DNA from 3 places in the Pseudoalteromonas sp. S408 genome. Region 2 is predicted to be linked to each of the others. Evidence: predicted binding sites of a transcription regulator. Region 2 holds the regulator's gene; each other region holds the start of a gene.

Region 1 (5,335 bases), on a different contig from region 2:
CGACTTTTTAAATGGTCGCAGTGACTGGGTTAGCCCTGGCACACTATTAGGCGAAAATAATGAATAAAGTGCAAAACGTACGAGCGCTGGCCGCTGAGACTTTATATAACGTGGTTGATAAAGGCGCTTCGCTTAATCAAGAATTACCGTTTGCAAGCCAAGGTTTACCCCCAAAAGACAAAGCACTGTTACAGCAAATTTGTTATGGCGTATTACGCTACTTACCTAGCCTTGAAAACTACTGCCAACATTTAGTAGAAAGTCCACTAAAAGGTAAACGCAGAATTTTTCAATTTTTACTCTATGTGGGTATTTATCAGCTACAACACATGCGCGTTCCACCGCATGCAGCGATTAGCGAGACCGTAAATGCATTAGGCCAAATGCGCGCACTTGGCTTAAAAGGGTTAATAAATGCTATTTTACGTAGCTTTCAACGCCAACAAGCGGAGCTTGAAGAAAAAGCAAAGCTGATTCCAGTGTGTTTATACAACCACCCTAATTGGTTTATTAAACAAGTAAAAGAAGCCTACCCTGAAAACTGGGAAGCCATACTTGAAGAAAACCAGCAACAAGCGCCAATGTGGTTACGTGTAAACCAATCACAATTTAGCACGCAAGAATACAGCGATATGCTAACGGCAAATGATATAGAGCATACATTAAACCCAGATTTTGTAGATGGGATTAAACTTGCCAAGCCGCGTGATGTTTTTTCACTTCCTGAGTTTGATACCGGTGCTTGTTCAGTGCAAGATGCAGCAGCGCAATTAGCCGCTCGCTTCCTAGAGCCAAAAAATGACGACGTTATATTAGACGCCTGTGCAGCCCCAGGTGGCAAAACATGCCATATTTTAGAGCTTGCCGACGCCGACGTACTTGCACTTGATAGCGATGCCACTCGCCTTGAACGCGTAAAGCAAAACTTAACCCGTATTGGTTTAGGTGCTGACCTACAATGTGGCGATGCATCGCAACCGCATACATGGTGGGACGATGAACAATTTGATCGTATTTTATTAGATGTGCCTTGTTCAGCAACAGGCGTTATTCGTCGCCACCCAGACATAAAATGGTTGCGTCGTGCATCTGACATAGAAGACTTAGCTGCACTACAAGGCGATATACTCAATAGCATTTGGCCTCTACTGAAGCCCGGTGGTACATTGGTATATGCCACATGTTCGGTTCTTCCAAAAGAAAACCAACAACAAGTTGCTAAATTTTTAGCTAATAACGATGATGTAGAACATATTCCACTTCATGATAAAGACACCCTCACTACACCGGGGTTACAACTACTTCCGGGCGAAAGTGATGGTTTTTATTACGCTAAAATGGTTAAAAAGCCAAGTTAATTAAGGCTTAATAACGCGTACAACAAGCCATTTTTAAATTTAAAAATGGCTTTTTATTACTACTTAATACACTGGTAAATAATGAAAATAATCATACTCGGTGCTGGACAGGTTGGCGCCACGCTAGCTGAAAACTTAGTAGGCGAACAAAACGAAATTACCGTAGTAGATATTGACGGTAACCGTATACGCGAGCTGCAAGATAAGTACGACCTTCAAGGTGTAATGGGCCACAGTGCTCACCCTGATGTATTGCGCCGCGCCGGCGCAGACGATGCCGATATGATTATTGCGGTAACCAGCTCAGATGAAGTAAACATGGTGGCATGCCAAGTGGCGTATAGTATTTTTAATACACCCACTAAAATTGCTCGAATTCGCTCTGAGCAGTATTTAAAATACCGTGAAAAGCTTTTCCAAAACGATGATTTACCAATCGATCATTACATAGCTCCAGAAGCGTTAGTCACTAAGTATATTCGCCGCTTAATTGACTACCCTGGTGCATTACAAGTCTTGCAATTTGCCGATGGTATGCTCTCACTAGTTGCAGTAAAAGCCTATTACGGTGGTTTATTAGTAGGCTATGCTTTATCTGCATTAAAAGAGCATATACCTAATGTAGAAACTCGTGTTGCGGCTATTTATCGTCAAGGTAAAGCTATTAAGCCGCTGGGTACAACCGTTATTGAAGCCGACGATGAAGTATTTTTTATCGCAGCAACAAAACATATACGCGCCGTAATGAACGAACTACAAAAGCTTGAGCGTTCATACAAAAAAATCATGATAGCCGGTGGGGGCAACATCGGAGCCGGCCTTGCTCGCTCTCTTGAAAAAAATCACACCGTTAAACTGATAGAGCGCAGTAAAGAGCGTGCGGAACAGCTTTCAGAAATGCTCGATAATACGGTAGTATTTTGTGGCGACGCTTCCGATCAAGAACTCCTCTCTGAAGAACATATTGAACAAGTGGATGTATTTATTGCCGTTACCAACGACGATGAAGCAAACATTATGTCAGCCATGCTTGCAAAACGCATGGGCGCGCAAAAAACCATGGTGCTTATTCAACGTGGTGCTTATGTAGACTTAGTACAAGGTGGCGAAATAGACATTGCTATATCACCGCAACAGGCAACAATTTCTGCATTGTTAACCCACGTACGTCGCGGTGATATTGTTAACGTGTACTCGCTGCGTAAAGGAGCTGCAGAGGCTATAGAAGCAGTTGCCCATGGTGATGAAAGCACCTCTAAAGTAGTTGGCCGCGCAATTGCCGATATAAAATTACCTGCCGGAACAACCATTGGTGCCATTGTGCGTAACGACGATGTACTCATTGCCCACGACGACACCATTATTATGTCGGGCGATCACGTAATCATGTTTTTAATTGATAAAAAGCATATCAACGTGGTAGAAAAACTCTTCCAAGTAAGCGCTATATTTTTATAACGCGTCAGACACAAAAAAGCCGCTGAATATGGCGGCTTTAGTGGAGTATGATTGGGGTATATTGATATTACTGTACTTTGGCAAACTCGTCTTTTGAAAGCTCACCATTTCCATCTGTGTCTAAATCTTTAAAAATTTTTACTAGCTGTGAATTTACTTTTGCCTCTTCCATGCTAATTACACCATCGCTATTGCTATCAAACGATGCAAAGTCTACGGCCGCATAAGCTGCTGAAGAAGATGCTAAAACTAAAACTGCAAGTGTTGTATTTAATGTTTTCATAATAATGTTCCTAGTAAAATGGGAAGTCCTTTTCTAAGATCCCTGTCTGTGAAAAATAGTTAAACCAATACCGGTTAACTTTAAAATTTTGCAAACTCGTCTTTAGAAAGTTCACCATTGCCATCTGTATCTAGCTCTGTAAACTCAGACATTAAATCAGTGTCTATTGCCGCTTCGCTTGGGCTAATTGCACCACTGCCGTCGGTATCTAAACTGTCAAAATCTGATGCTGCAAATGCTGCTGAAGAAGACGCTAATGCAATAAGTGCTAATGCTTTGTTTAAATGTTTCATGACTTAATCCTTCAAAATGTTATTTAAAAAATAACCTAATTAACTCGTAAAATAGCTTCACTTCCTTGTTATCCTTTTTCGAAGGCTCCCTTGCCTACTTAGGTTGTCTTTGGCAACTCAGGATGCTTGTTATCTAATTAAGCTTTTGAAAACTCTTCTTTTGATAACTCACCGTTTTGGTCAGTATCGAGCTCTGAAAACATGCTCATTAATTTTGCATCAACCGATGCCTCAGCTTGGCTAATTGCGCCATTGCCGTCTACATCGAGTGTATTAAAGTCAGAGCCTGCAAAAGCGGCTGACGAAGAAGCAAGTGCGATAAGTGCTAATGTTTTATTTATGCGTTTCATAGTATGTATCCTTCAAATTGTATGTGAGTGATTGGTACTTACTGTTAATCACGTTTTTCGATTAGTACAACCAGACTATTACAACTTAAATGCCAACATTTAATAAGTGTTATTTTTCAATAACTTAAGCATTAAATACTGAAAGCCATGCAAATTTAAGCATTATTTTTGTAGCTATTTAGCAACGCAGGTTTAGTTAAAATTTGTAAGTTATTAAAAATCAGTTAGTTAGGTTTCATACAAAAAACCACAAAGCCAGATAACTTGAATAACTAAGAGGGGGTTAGGTATTGAGCAGGTAAGTTTTAAACTGAACGAGGTATAAAAAGAAAATAAATCATAAAAAAATTTAAAGTTATCCAATTGTTTTTATTGAGTAAAAAGAATAATTTTAAAGGCTGGTAATTTATTTTCGTTCATAAAGTAAAAAGTCGTTATTTTGTTGCAAAATAGCGACATTAAAGCTAATCGGCATCGAGTTCTATCATTGCGGGGTCAATAAAGTGCTCTTTCATAAAAGCTTTCATTTCTTCTTTACTGGCTAATAACTTAATCCCACAACGCACGCCTGCATTATGATCTTTTACACTGCACACTTCGCCTTCAAAGTCTTTACCATTACTCCCTAATACAACTGTGCATTGAGAGTCTTTAATGCTTTCTAGATCAGCGTCAGTTTTTATATCGAACATAGCACCGGTTAGTGAAATATCTTTAATAACACCATCAAGTACCTTGTCATCACTGAGTTTAAGTTTTGCAGGTAATAAGGTTGGAATACGTGTTTGCGAACGTAAACTAAATAGCTGAACTTGCTTAGGGTAGTTAATAAAAATAAGCCTAACGGGATGTGATGCAATAGATTTAATTTGCTGTCTAAAAGCAATTATTTGTCCATCGTCACCTTCTATTAATGCTCTTACAACCACAGTAACACCATCTCGTAAGTAGTCATTTGCGCCCGGTAAACGTTTAGCTGTTGGAAAATTTAAAATAATAAACTTTTCCTCAAGCAAGCCGACCATTTCTGTTTTCACGCGCTTACTGCTGGTAGGTGTTAATATTTCTAAGTCAACTAAACTGCCAACCGGTATATTATTTAATTTATCTGCATGTGTTGCTGGCATATCCATTCCATAAACATAGTAGTAAAACGTTGTGTTTTATCCGCGCCAAAACGTAGGCGTAAATAACACAAGCAAAGTAAAAATTTCTAGTCGGCCAAATACCATTGCAATCGTCAGCAACCATTTAGCGCCATCGGTAATTGCACCATAATGCGAGGCAACATCACCTAAGCCTGGACCTAAGTTATTTAAACACGCCGCCGTAGCCGAAAACGCTGTAATATTATCCATTCCCGTTCCCATCAGCGCCAGCATAATAATAATAAACACCAGAGCATAAGCAGAGAAAAACCCCCACACTGCTTCTACAACCTTATCAGGCAATGCTTTACGGCCAAGCTTAATTGAATAAATAGCACGAGGATGTACCAAACGGTTGAGTTCACGCACGCCTTGCAGGTAGAGTAAAAACACGCGCACCACTTTCATACCGCCCCCGGTAGAGCCCGCACAGCCGCCTATAAAG
Region 2 (5,335 bases):
TTTACAGGGATGTTATCTACGCAATAATAACCTAGATCTTCAACAACGCGTAAAGCAACCGACTTACCAGAACCAGAACGGCCACTTATGATAATCAACTCCATTAATCACCCTTTAAATTTACTACGATTGGTCAACAATAATTTGATACAGCTCGGCGTCCGATTTAGCACAGCGTAGCTGCTTGCAAAATTCTTTATTTTTTAGTTTATCAGCTATCGTCGCTAGCGTCTTTAAGTGTTGCTGGTTATCGCCATCAGGTACGATGAGTGCAACAAAAATATCAACTGGTCGATTGTCTATAGCATCAAAGTTAATCGGTGTTTCACTTACTAATACTAATGCTAAAGGTTCTTGTGCGCCGCTCATTCGACCATGTGGAATAGCTATGCCTCTTCCTATTCCTGTGCTACCTAGCTTTTCGCGAGTTAATAAAGCGCCCAAAATATCTTGTTGAGACAAATACGGTAATTTATCGTGAGCAAGCTCGCTAATAAACTCTAAAATTCTTTTTTTACTATTAAAAAGGACCGCAGCTTTGCTGCAGTCCTGGCATATAAGTGAACTTAGTTTCATCATATTAGTGTCGAGCAAGCTTCTCTTTGTGTTTAATTACTTGACGGTCAAGCTTATCAATCAATGAATCAATCGCTGCATACATATCTTGATGTTCAGTGGATGCGAATAATTCAGCGCCACTTACATGAATAGTTGCTTCTGCTTTTTGATTTAATTTTTCTATATCAAGAATGACATGAACATTATTAATATGATCAGAGTGCCTTTCTAGCTTCGCAAATTTGGTATTTATATAGTCTCTTAATGAATCAGTTAGTTCTACATGACGACCAGTTAAATTTAGTTGCATAAGCATTACCCTCTTTGTTTAGCGTCTTAGATCAGACTCTTTCGCTGATTTGACGGTGGAATAGCAAGAGATTCGCGGTATTTTGCGATTGTACGTCTTGCTACTTTAATTCCTTGCTCAGCCAATATATCCGCAATTTTGCTATCACTCAATGGTTTTGCTGAGTTTTCTGCTGCGATTAGTTTTTTGATAAGTGCTCGTATCGCTGTGGATGAACATTCTCCACCATTTTCGGTGCTTACATGGCTTGAGAAAAAGTATTTAAGCTCAAATATTCCACGCGGTGTGTGCATGTACTTTTGAGTCGTTACGCGCGAAATTGTCGATTCGTGCATTTCTACCATTTCGGCTACATCATTTAAAACCATAGGTTTCATGGCTTCTGGACCGTGTTCAAAAAAGCCTTGTTGTTGTTTTACGATACAGTTAGTTACTTTTAAAAGCGTGTCGTTTCTGCTTTCTAAACTTTTAATAAACCATTTAGCTTCTTGTAAATGTGAGCGAATAAACTGGCTATCACCGCTCGACTTAACTGTACGCGACATTGCAGCATATTGGCTGTTTACACGAATTTTTGGCATGCTGTCTGGGTTTAGTTCAACAACCCAGCGGCCTTTAATTTTCTTAACTGACACATCTGGTATTACATATTCAGACTCTTCTCGCACTATTGTGTCTGCAGGCTTTGGGTTAAGCGTATGAATAAGTGTCATTACTTCTTTAAGCTCATCTTCTTTGAGCTTCGTTTTTTTCATTAATGTACGGTAGTCGCGAGCAGCTAACAAATCTATGTGCTCGGTTAAAATCATTTTTGTTTCGTCAATAAAAGGGGTGCCTTTATCAAATTGATTTAACTGAATACACAAACATTCTTGTAAGCTTCGTGCTGCAATACCAACAGGGTCAAATAATTGAATACGCTTTAAAACTGCTTCAATTTCATCAAGTTCAACCTCAACGTCATCGTCGTTATCTTGATTAAAGCTCTCTAAAATTTCTTCACAGCTGAGGGTTAATATGCCTGAGTCGTCCACGGCTTCAACTATTGCAATAGCAATCGCTTCATCCGTAGGGCTAAATGGCGTTAGTTGTAATTGCCACATTAAGTATTCGTGAAGCGTTTCAGTCGATGCACCTTGATAAATAGACTCATCTTCAGGCATGGGGCCTGAAGACGATGCTGGGGCGGCACTCATGTACTCATCCCAGCTAACGTCCATTGCCATGTCGTCACTGACGGTATCTTTTGCTAGGGCTTCACCACTGTCTTGTTCATACTCACTGGGGACTTCATCTGCAGATGCACTTACTGTCACTTCATCATTATCTGCTTTTTGCTCATTTTTGCCTGCAAGGTCATCGGCATAGTCTTGCTCCTCAACCTCAAGTAATGGGTTGCTGTCGAGCGCTTCTTGTATTTCTTGCTGAAGATCCAATGTGCTTAATTGCAGCAAGCGAATAGCTTGTTGCAACTGAGGTGTCATTGTAAGTTGCTGGCCCATGCGCAGCTGTAGTGATTGCCTCATGTATCTCTAACAATCCTTTTAAGTTGTTATAATTAATACTAGCAGATGCATACAAATAAGGCGTAAATGTTACAGCCTAAATTGCTCGCCTAAATATACATCGCGTACAGTTTTATCGTTTAATACGTGTTCAGGGGTACCAGAAGCAATCAGTTCCCCATGAGAAACTATGTAGGCTTTTTCGCAAACATCAAGGGTTTCTCTTACATTATGGTCTGTTATTAATACACCAATACCACGCTTTTTAAGGTGTTCAATAATTTTTTTAATATCCAACACTGAAATAGGGTCAACGCCGGCAAACGGTTCGTCTAATAAAATAAACTTTGGATCTGCAGCTAAAGCACGTGCAATCTCTACTCGGCGACGCTCTCCGCCCGATAGTGCCATACCTTTACTGTCGCGAATGTGTTGAATGCTAAATTCATCCAATAGATTATTAAGTGTATCTTCTCTGGCTTGCTTAGTGAGCTCCTTTCGAGTTTCTAAAATAGCCATTAAGTTTTGATATACGGTTAACTTTCTGAATATAGACGACTCTTGCGGCAAGTAGCCAATGCCTAATCTAGCACGACTGTGCATAGGTAAAAGAGTAATATCGTTCTCGTCGATAGATATTTTACCTTTATCGCTAGGGACTAAGCCTACAATCATATAAAACGTGGTGGTTTTACCCGCACCGTTTGGACCAAGTAAACCCACTATGCTACCGGCTTTAACTTCTAAGCCTACATTTTTAACGACTTCTCGGCCTTTGTAGCTTTTGGCTAATAGCTCTGCTTTTAATGTACTCATGGCTGACCTTTATCGCTTTTTTTTGGCTCCACAGGTACTAAAATGGTGTGCACGCGGTCAGTTGAGCTTTCATCTTTTTCGGCGCTAATGAGTTGTTGCTCAATATCGTAGGTAATACTTTTTGCATTCATTTTTTGCCCAGCTTGAGAGACCTGTGCATCTCCAATTAATGTTAAAAAACGTTTAGAAACATCGTATCTAACTTCATTAGCGCTGGCGCTCATTATTGTGCCGTCGGCTTGTTTTTCTTCAAAATAAGCGGGTGTACCTGTGGCAATTAACAGTTGCTTGTTATCACCCAATTCATCGCGTTTATGCACTTCTAGGCGGTCAGCAGTAATTTTTCTGTCGCCGTGAATAATTTCAACGTTTTTTTCGAATATACCTACATTTTCTTTTAGTTGACCTTCTTGCTTATCTGCACTAATCGAAATTTGATTTGCAGCAAGTGGCGCCGTTGGTTCAGCAGCATTTGCACCGAGTGCAAGTATAAATGTTGGAATAATAAAGAGTGTTAATAGTTTATTGGTCATAATAAATAGTTCGCGTATGGTTAATTAGTTTTATCACTTCGGTTTTTAAATCGGCTTCGAGGCCTTTACCGGTGATCTTTAAATTGGGTCCTGTAACAATGACAGGTTGTTCTGATTGCATCGTTAGTAATTTTATATCTACCTGAATATTATCAGCATTTATTTTATCTATCATTGCGTTATCAGTTAAATTACTAGCAACAACGTTACCTTCTAGTATTAATTGTCTGCCTTCGTATAGTGTTGCTTCGTTAGCGTTAATTCGCCACGTTTGTTTATCGTTATAAAGAGTAAAAATGGGTTTATCAAAAAAGGTAAATCCTAATTCTTGATATAACTCCATTCGCGCTGCCGTTACTTTATGGCTAATTTTCCCATTCTCGTCATACGCTGTTTGTTTTAGCTCTATGGCAGTGTAATCGGGCTTTGCAATAATGTCTGCTTCGGTTTGCTGCGGTAAACTTACTTGTGTGAAATAAGGGTACCAAAGCCAAACCATACAGCTGATGAATAAAACGCTTAATATGATGCGCGCTGCATTCATGAACTCGTACCTTTGGTGGTCAAGGGTTTGTTGTTTTCAAGCATTAGCAGGTCGGTAAGCTCTCTCACTGCACCAAATCCACCAAGCATTTGTGTGGTGTAATGCGCTAAACGTTTTATCAGCGGATGTGCGTCGTTTACTGCAACAGCAAACCCTACTAACTCCATTACCGGCATGTCGGGGCCGTCATCGCCAATGTAGGCAATTTGCTCATCACATAAGTTAAGCTTTGTTTTTAGCTCCTCATAAGCGAGGAGTTTGTTTTCTTGACCTTGGTAAATGTGTTGTACTGTTAGGCTTGTCATACGCTGTTGTACTATTTTTGAGTGTCGTCCGGTAATAACCGCAACGTCAAAGCCGCTGTTAATTAGCGCTTTAATGCCAAAGCCATCTTTTGTATTAAACGCTTTGAGCTCTTCACCTTGGTTACCCAGATAAATACGACCATCAGAAAACACACCATCGATATCACAAATAAGCAGCTTTATTTTTTTAGCACGGGCTTTTGCGTCTTCGCTTAGAGGTTGGTAGAGCTCTTCAAATTGCATTTATAGTACTCCTGCTTTTAATAAGTCTTGCATATTTAATGCACCAATAGGGTGATTTTGCTCATCAACAATTATTAAGCCATTTATACGTTTTTGTTCCATAATATTTAACGCTTCAGCGGCCAAAATATCTTGTGTTGCAGTGGTGCAGGACTTAGTCATCACAACATCTATTTGTGTTGTATGTATATCAATTCGTTGTTCTAAAATACGGCGTAAATCACCGTCAGTAAATAGCCCTACAAGTTGCTGCTGAGAATCAACTATGGCCGTCATACCTAACCCTTTGGCTGACATTTCAATTAGCGCATCTTTTATAGTTTGAGTAACATTAATAATAGGTGTGTTTTTACCGCTATGCATGACATCTTTTAAGGTCAGCAGCAAACGTTTACCTAAACTACCGCCGGGGTGAGATAGTGCAAAGTCATCAGCTGTAAAACCGCGGGCTTCTAAAAGTGCAACCGCCATGGCATCACCCATTGCAAGTGTTGCTGTTGTGCTTGCGGTTGGAGCTAAGC
Region 3 (5,335 bases), on a different contig from region 2:
TTAACAATCAAACAAAAGAATGTAACCGAGATTTACAACCAGTAATTAAGTACTGCTTTAAAAACCAATTCATCCAAATAAGTACTGTAAAGGCTCTTGCCCCCAAGTAAATGCAAGCAATAACAGTAAGCCTACAAATATAGCCCACGCGAGCCAAGGCGACTTAGTTACGGGTCTTTCTACATCGGTTGATTTTAATGCCTTTTCTCCGGTGATCATTGCTTTGACTAAAGGCTTACCTTTAATTCGGTATACAACAATTGCCGCTATGTGCAAACCTATTGCATACAGTAATATGTCAAAATTGAGGCGATGCAACCAATTAGCAAAATCTACGGCATCACTCGATACATATTCAACAAGCGGGCCGTCAGTTAAAATGCCATTACTGCTCATCAGCCCGGTAATTAATTGCGTTGAAATGAGCGCAAAAAAAGCAAGGACCATATAGCTTCCTGGGGCAGAGTGCCCTATGGTGTCTACCGGCTTTTTGAGCCCCTGAAACAGAGCCTTAGGTGAGTGAATCAAGCCACTTAATTTCGCTGTTCTACTGCCAACAATCCCCCATACTATCCGCGTAACAATGAGCGCTAAAGTAAAGAATCCAGCAACAAAATGTAGCTCAATCATCCCCTCTTCTACACTAAAATATAAAACGGCAATACTTATGACTAACAGCCAATGAAAACACCGAATAAACCCATCCCATACTTTTATTGTTGTCATTATATTTACCCTCTAAAAAACATTATCATTCAATAATAATTAATCTGAACCCTAGCTAGAGATTTTCAGTGAAAACATAAAAGTTTATGCGTTACTAACTGGCCTAATGCAAGTAAATTCAACCAAGTTAGCACTGCAACTAACTGCTTGAGAAAGATTTATTATCCAGAGCTCATGTTAATCACTTTCACCTTATAATAAGGTATCATTATCTTCCATTCTACAAGCCAGCAAGGTAAATGCTATGCAACCAGTTAAAAAAGCGATTATAAAAGGCTTTTTAGATATGCTTCCGCTTTGCTTAGCCGTTATTCCATGGGGAATATTATGTGGCTCTTTAGCTATTCAAAATGGGTTTACTGCACTTGAAACGCAAGCTATGTCGTTACTGGTTTTTGCAGGATCGGCTCAACTTGTCGCGATTGAACTTATGGCGGGCAACACGCCCTTGCTGACCATATTATTCACTACGTTTATCATTAGCTCTCGTCATTTTTTATATGGGCTTGCTGTCAGGCATAAAGTGATTGATCAGCCAATGCGCTGGCGCTTACCTGTTAGCTTTGTATTAACCGATGAATTATTTGCCTTTTCTCACCACCGCAAAGCTTATCGCACACAAGTGCGTTTAGTTTATGCGCTAAGTGCAGGCTTTAGTTTTTACATTGCATGGAATATTTGGACATTAATAGGCATTGTTGCAGGCTCTATGCTTCCCGATTTAACTAACTTAGGGCTCGACTTTGCAATTGCAGCTACTTTTATTGCCTTAGTTATCCCAGGTATTAAAAATGCCGCATCTTTAGTCACTGTTATTGTTGCAGGTGTTACTGCTACATGGTTAAAAAGCACAGGGTTTGAGTTATGGCTAGTGTGCTCCGCATTATTAGCAATGAGTGCTGGTTATACAACGGCAAGACTTTCAGCTAAAAGGGAAACTAAACCATGATGACCACTATCTTACTTATGGCCTGTATTACATTCTTTACCCGTTACTTGTTTTTACACCGCTCACTACCTTTTAAAGTAGGGCCCAAAATGCAGCAGTTTTTGAGCTTTAGCGCACCGGCCGTTCTTACTGCTATTTGGGTACCTATCGTATTTTTGAACGACGAAGGCATAAATTTGCATTGGCAAAACCCTTATTTAAGTGCCGCTATTGTAGCCATTATTGTTGCTTATAAAACGCATAATATTTACTACACAACACTTGCTGGTATGGGCTTGTTTCTAATTTTAAATTAAGGTTTATTGACCTCTTAAAATTGAATGTTTAGTAGCCTAGGCTATTTACTCTTTGTTGCCTACATAGAAGTAGTAAAAGGTGTGAGAAGAGCGCGGAAGCCTTATTCACTTTTTACTGAGATCACTGGTTTTTATACCTCACGGCACGATTAAATTTTATACTTTATGTAACCCTCTTACCGCGTTAAAATATGCTCCAACAAAAAAAACAAGAAGCAACTATGCAAAAGTTTCATCAATTAAGCGCAACAAGCCTACAAGGCAAACCTATAAACTTTGATGACTTTGAGGGAAAAGTTGTCCTCATTGTTAATACAGCAAGTAAATGCGGGTTTACCTACCAATACGCATCTTTACAAGCGCTTCATGAGAAATACGCCAGTCAAGGGTTAATGATTATAGGTTTTCCGTGCAATCAATTTGGCCAACAAGAGCCTGGTGATGCCTCGCAAATAGAGCAAGGGTGCTTAGTAAATTACGGGGTCAGCTTTTTAATAGCAGACAAAGTTGATGTGAATGGTAAAAATGCACACCCTGTATTTCGATTTTTGAAATCAGCATTACCGGGGTTTTTAACTCGAAAAATAAAATGGAATTTCACCAAATTTTTAATTGCAGCCGATGGCACGCCAATTAAACGCTATGCCCCTTTTACTAAGCCAGAAAAGTTAGAGCTAACGATACAAAAAGCATTAACTAAGGCTAAAAGCGCGCAGTAAAAAGTAATAAAGAGGCAAATAGCCTCTTTATTGCCAATGTAACAACCTATTAAGCGTACATGCCTGTGCACTTAACCGGCGGTTATTTATTGGTAGTGTATTTATACTAGTGCAATTTAATCGATGTAATCGCTTAAGTCATCTTCGCCTAGATTTTTACGCAAACGTTTTTGCTCAAGGTAGTCTTCCAACTTTTTCTTAACCTTTTGCTTGTTTTTATCGTGTTGATTTCGACCGACCATTTCGTATTCGTCTTCAACAAAATCATCATCTAGCGCATCGTAACTAAATGTCTTACCCACAACCCACTCCATAAAGTGTTTGAGACCAATTACGCTTTAATTAATGTAATTGGTAAATTAAAAAATTTAACACCAATATGCTGTGCAAATTAGCATCAAAGTAAAGCCACAAAGCTATAGTAAATAGCCTTTATGTCATTAATGTGAATAAATAGCGCTAAATTGCAATTGTGGAAAGTGAGAGTTTTTTATCGTATCGATAAATTTTTTTTATAAATTTATATTCGTTGGTTAAATTCACCAAAATATAGCCTAATAATAAAAACAAAACAGACCATCAACCCCAACAAAAAATATAAACCATTGCTTTTGTTAATAAAAAAATAGTGGCACCAAACTTGTTATTAGTTATTTGTTATCAACAAAAAAATAGAGTCATCACATGAAAAAATTACTATTAGTTAGCGCATTAATCTGTACACCTGTTGCTATGGCACACAACAACAGCGATTCAACAATTTCATTTAGCAACGATCAATGCGATGTGGAGTTTAAAAATGATGTTCGCATTAAGCCAAACGAACTAGAAATTTTTACAGCAAAAAACCAAGCTATGCAATTTAACAATAACGGCGATTTAATGGTAAATGGTGAGTTTGTTGCACTTAATAACTCACAACGCCAAGCACTTACTCAATACTCCGATAGCTTACGCACACAGTTACCGGAAGTCGCTAATATTGCATTAGACGGTGTAAAAATCGCCGGTGTCGCTTTAGAAGAAGTAGGCAATGCGTTTAACATTAACGGCTTAGACGGTATGTCGTCGTTAATGGACGATATACGCTTGGAAGTAGAAAACACGTTTTATCAAGAAGGCACCTTTGTTATGGGCCAGCAAAGTTTTAACCAATTTGGTGAAAACTTTGAACACCAGTTTGAAAAACAAATAGAAACTGCCGTTGAATCAGCAGTCATGCAATCTATGGGCAGTATATTGGTCGCGCTTGGATCTGAATTATTAGGTTCGGGTGGTGATATGGATGCATTTGAAGAGCGCATGGAAAACATGGGCGCACAAATTGAAGAAAAAGTAGAGTTACACGCAAATAATTTAGAGCAACGCGCTAATTCACTGTGCGGTAATTTTGCTGAAATTGCAAAACAAGAAGAGCAGCTAGTAACGTTAGTTCCTGAGCTAGAAGGTTATCAATTATTTACCTTTAAACACGTTAAATAACCCGCACTTTATTCACCCTATTTAACATCCCTTCAGCAGCATTTTATTTTATTGAATGCTGCTTTTTTGTATCTGCTTTCTCTCTTTTCCCTCGTTTATGTTGTTCGGCTCAGATTACGGGGCATTGGTCTGGTTAGCACTTGCCTTAGTAAACAGCTTTGTGGCTTTATACAGATACAGACTTTGTTCACCCTTTTACCTATTTAAATAATAAGTATAAAAACAGCGTCATTACGTTAGCTTTCTCACTTTTAACGTTTTTATAGACTTAAATTTAGCTCATACGCCTTACTCTGTTTTTGATAACACTAGCGCTTTAACCACCCAATTTAGAGTCGCTGCGCAAGGCTAAAGTATTCAGTAAACGATTAGCTCTTAAATTAATGCCCTTAGCAAAAAGCTGAGCGGCTCCATCCCCAGTTAGACACGTTTAAACGTAACTAACACTAAAGCGCCTACCTTAAAGTAGGCGCTTTTTATTTACTAAAAGACCCAACATTGAAAAAATTATATTTTTAGGTCAATTAATATTTTAAATATTAAATTAATAACGATTTTTTATTGCACTGAACACTCCTATCAAGCGCCATGAAAAATGCTATAAACATTACAAGTAAAAACCAAAATAAAATAATCTGAATAATTACCCAATAAAAATAATGGAATATGCATAAATAAAAAGCGAAATAAAAAATAAGCCTTATTGAGCAATAACTTAAATAATAAATAAACAATATAAAAATCAAAAAACAGAAAGAACACAATTAAACACTTAGTTAACAAACGTCAATTCAGATAAATATAACTAATGCCTCACATGTAATTTTTATCGTTTTATTTTTGTACGTTTCGCATGCAAAATGCGCATGTTTTCAACAAACCTAAACCCGGAGCCAAGTGATGAACCCTATAAATACATTAAACCAAACAGCAAACACACAAATTGCAGTTAAACCAACTAACCGAAAAGCAAAAATGCTAGCTAGACTTAATACGCTTGGTAAAAAACTAGCACTTGGCGGCGCAGCTCAGTACAAATAATCATCCAACCATGATTATTTTTGGTGCAGCCAACACCCAACCACTAAAAACCTTTTTTAGCTCCCTTTGTTTGCTGCAACCTCTTTATTTTATTAAAAATAGTATTAATTCCCCTCTATTTA

The links. Region 2 encodes sigma-54, which starts transcription at its own class of promoters, with help from an activator protein. Its sites were predicted from a motif close to GTTGGCACGNNNNTNGNNT; they were not measured.
Region 1: CWB62_RS06350 (EF-hand domain-containing protein) is a predicted target of sigma-54. The motif match lies at 3,821-3,839, and genes of this name have one in related genera.
Region 3: CWB62_RS08455 (YggN family protein) is a predicted target of sigma-54. The motif match lies at 3,318-3,336, and genes of this name have one in related genera.

What each region holds. Positions count from the first base shown of each region.
Region 1 covers NZ_PNDY01000006.1:9,146-14,480, forward strand. The annotation lists gene fmt (methionyl-tRNA formyltransferase) at 1-67, shown strand, start outside; gene rsmB (16S rRNA (cytosine(967)-C(5))-methyltransferase RsmB) at 60-1,358, shown strand; gene trkA (Trk system potassium transporter TrkA) at 1,440-2,816, shown strand; gene CWB62_RS06340 (EF-hand domain-containing protein) at 2,884-3,099, opposite strand; gene CWB62_RS06345 (EF-hand domain-containing protein) at 3,180-3,392, opposite strand; gene CWB62_RS06350 (EF-hand domain-containing protein) at 3,530-3,742, opposite strand; gene CWB62_RS06355 (flagellar brake domain-containing protein) at 4,207-4,869, opposite strand; gene CWB62_RS06360 (TrkH family potassium uptake protein) at 4,906-5,335, opposite strand, start outside.
Region 2 covers NZ_PNDY01000022.1:103,900-109,234, reverse strand. The annotation lists gene rapZ (RNase adapter RapZ) at 1-104, opposite strand, end outside; gene ptsN (PTS IIA-like nitrogen regulatory protein PtsN) at 124-576, opposite strand; gene hpf (ribosome hibernation promoting factor) at 581-868, opposite strand; gene CWB62_RS15760 (RNA polymerase factor sigma-54) at 895-2,394, opposite strand; gene lptB (LPS export ABC transporter ATP-binding protein) at 2,464-3,189, opposite strand; gene lptA (lipopolysaccharide transport periplasmic protein LptA) at 3,186-3,722, opposite strand; gene lptC (LPS export ABC transporter periplasmic protein LptC) at 3,712-4,266, opposite strand; gene kdsC (3-deoxy-manno-octulosonate-8-phosphatase KdsC) at 4,263-4,814, opposite strand; gene CWB62_RS15735 (KpsF/GutQ family sugar-phosphate isomerase) at 4,815-5,335, opposite strand, start outside.
Region 3 covers NZ_PNDY01000008.1:18,559-23,893, reverse strand. The annotation lists gene CWB62_RS08480 (cytochrome b/b6 domain-containing protein) at 70-726, opposite strand; gene CWB62_RS08475 (AzlC family ABC transporter permease) at 971-1,675, shown strand; gene CWB62_RS08470 (AzlD domain-containing protein) at 1,672-1,971, shown strand; gene CWB62_RS08465 (glutathione peroxidase) at 2,193-2,690, shown strand; gene CWB62_RS08460 (PA3496 family putative envelope integrity protein) at 2,807-2,992, opposite strand; gene CWB62_RS08455 (YggN family protein) at 3,375-4,172, shown strand; gene CWB62_RS18635 (hypothetical protein) at 5,073-5,213, shown strand.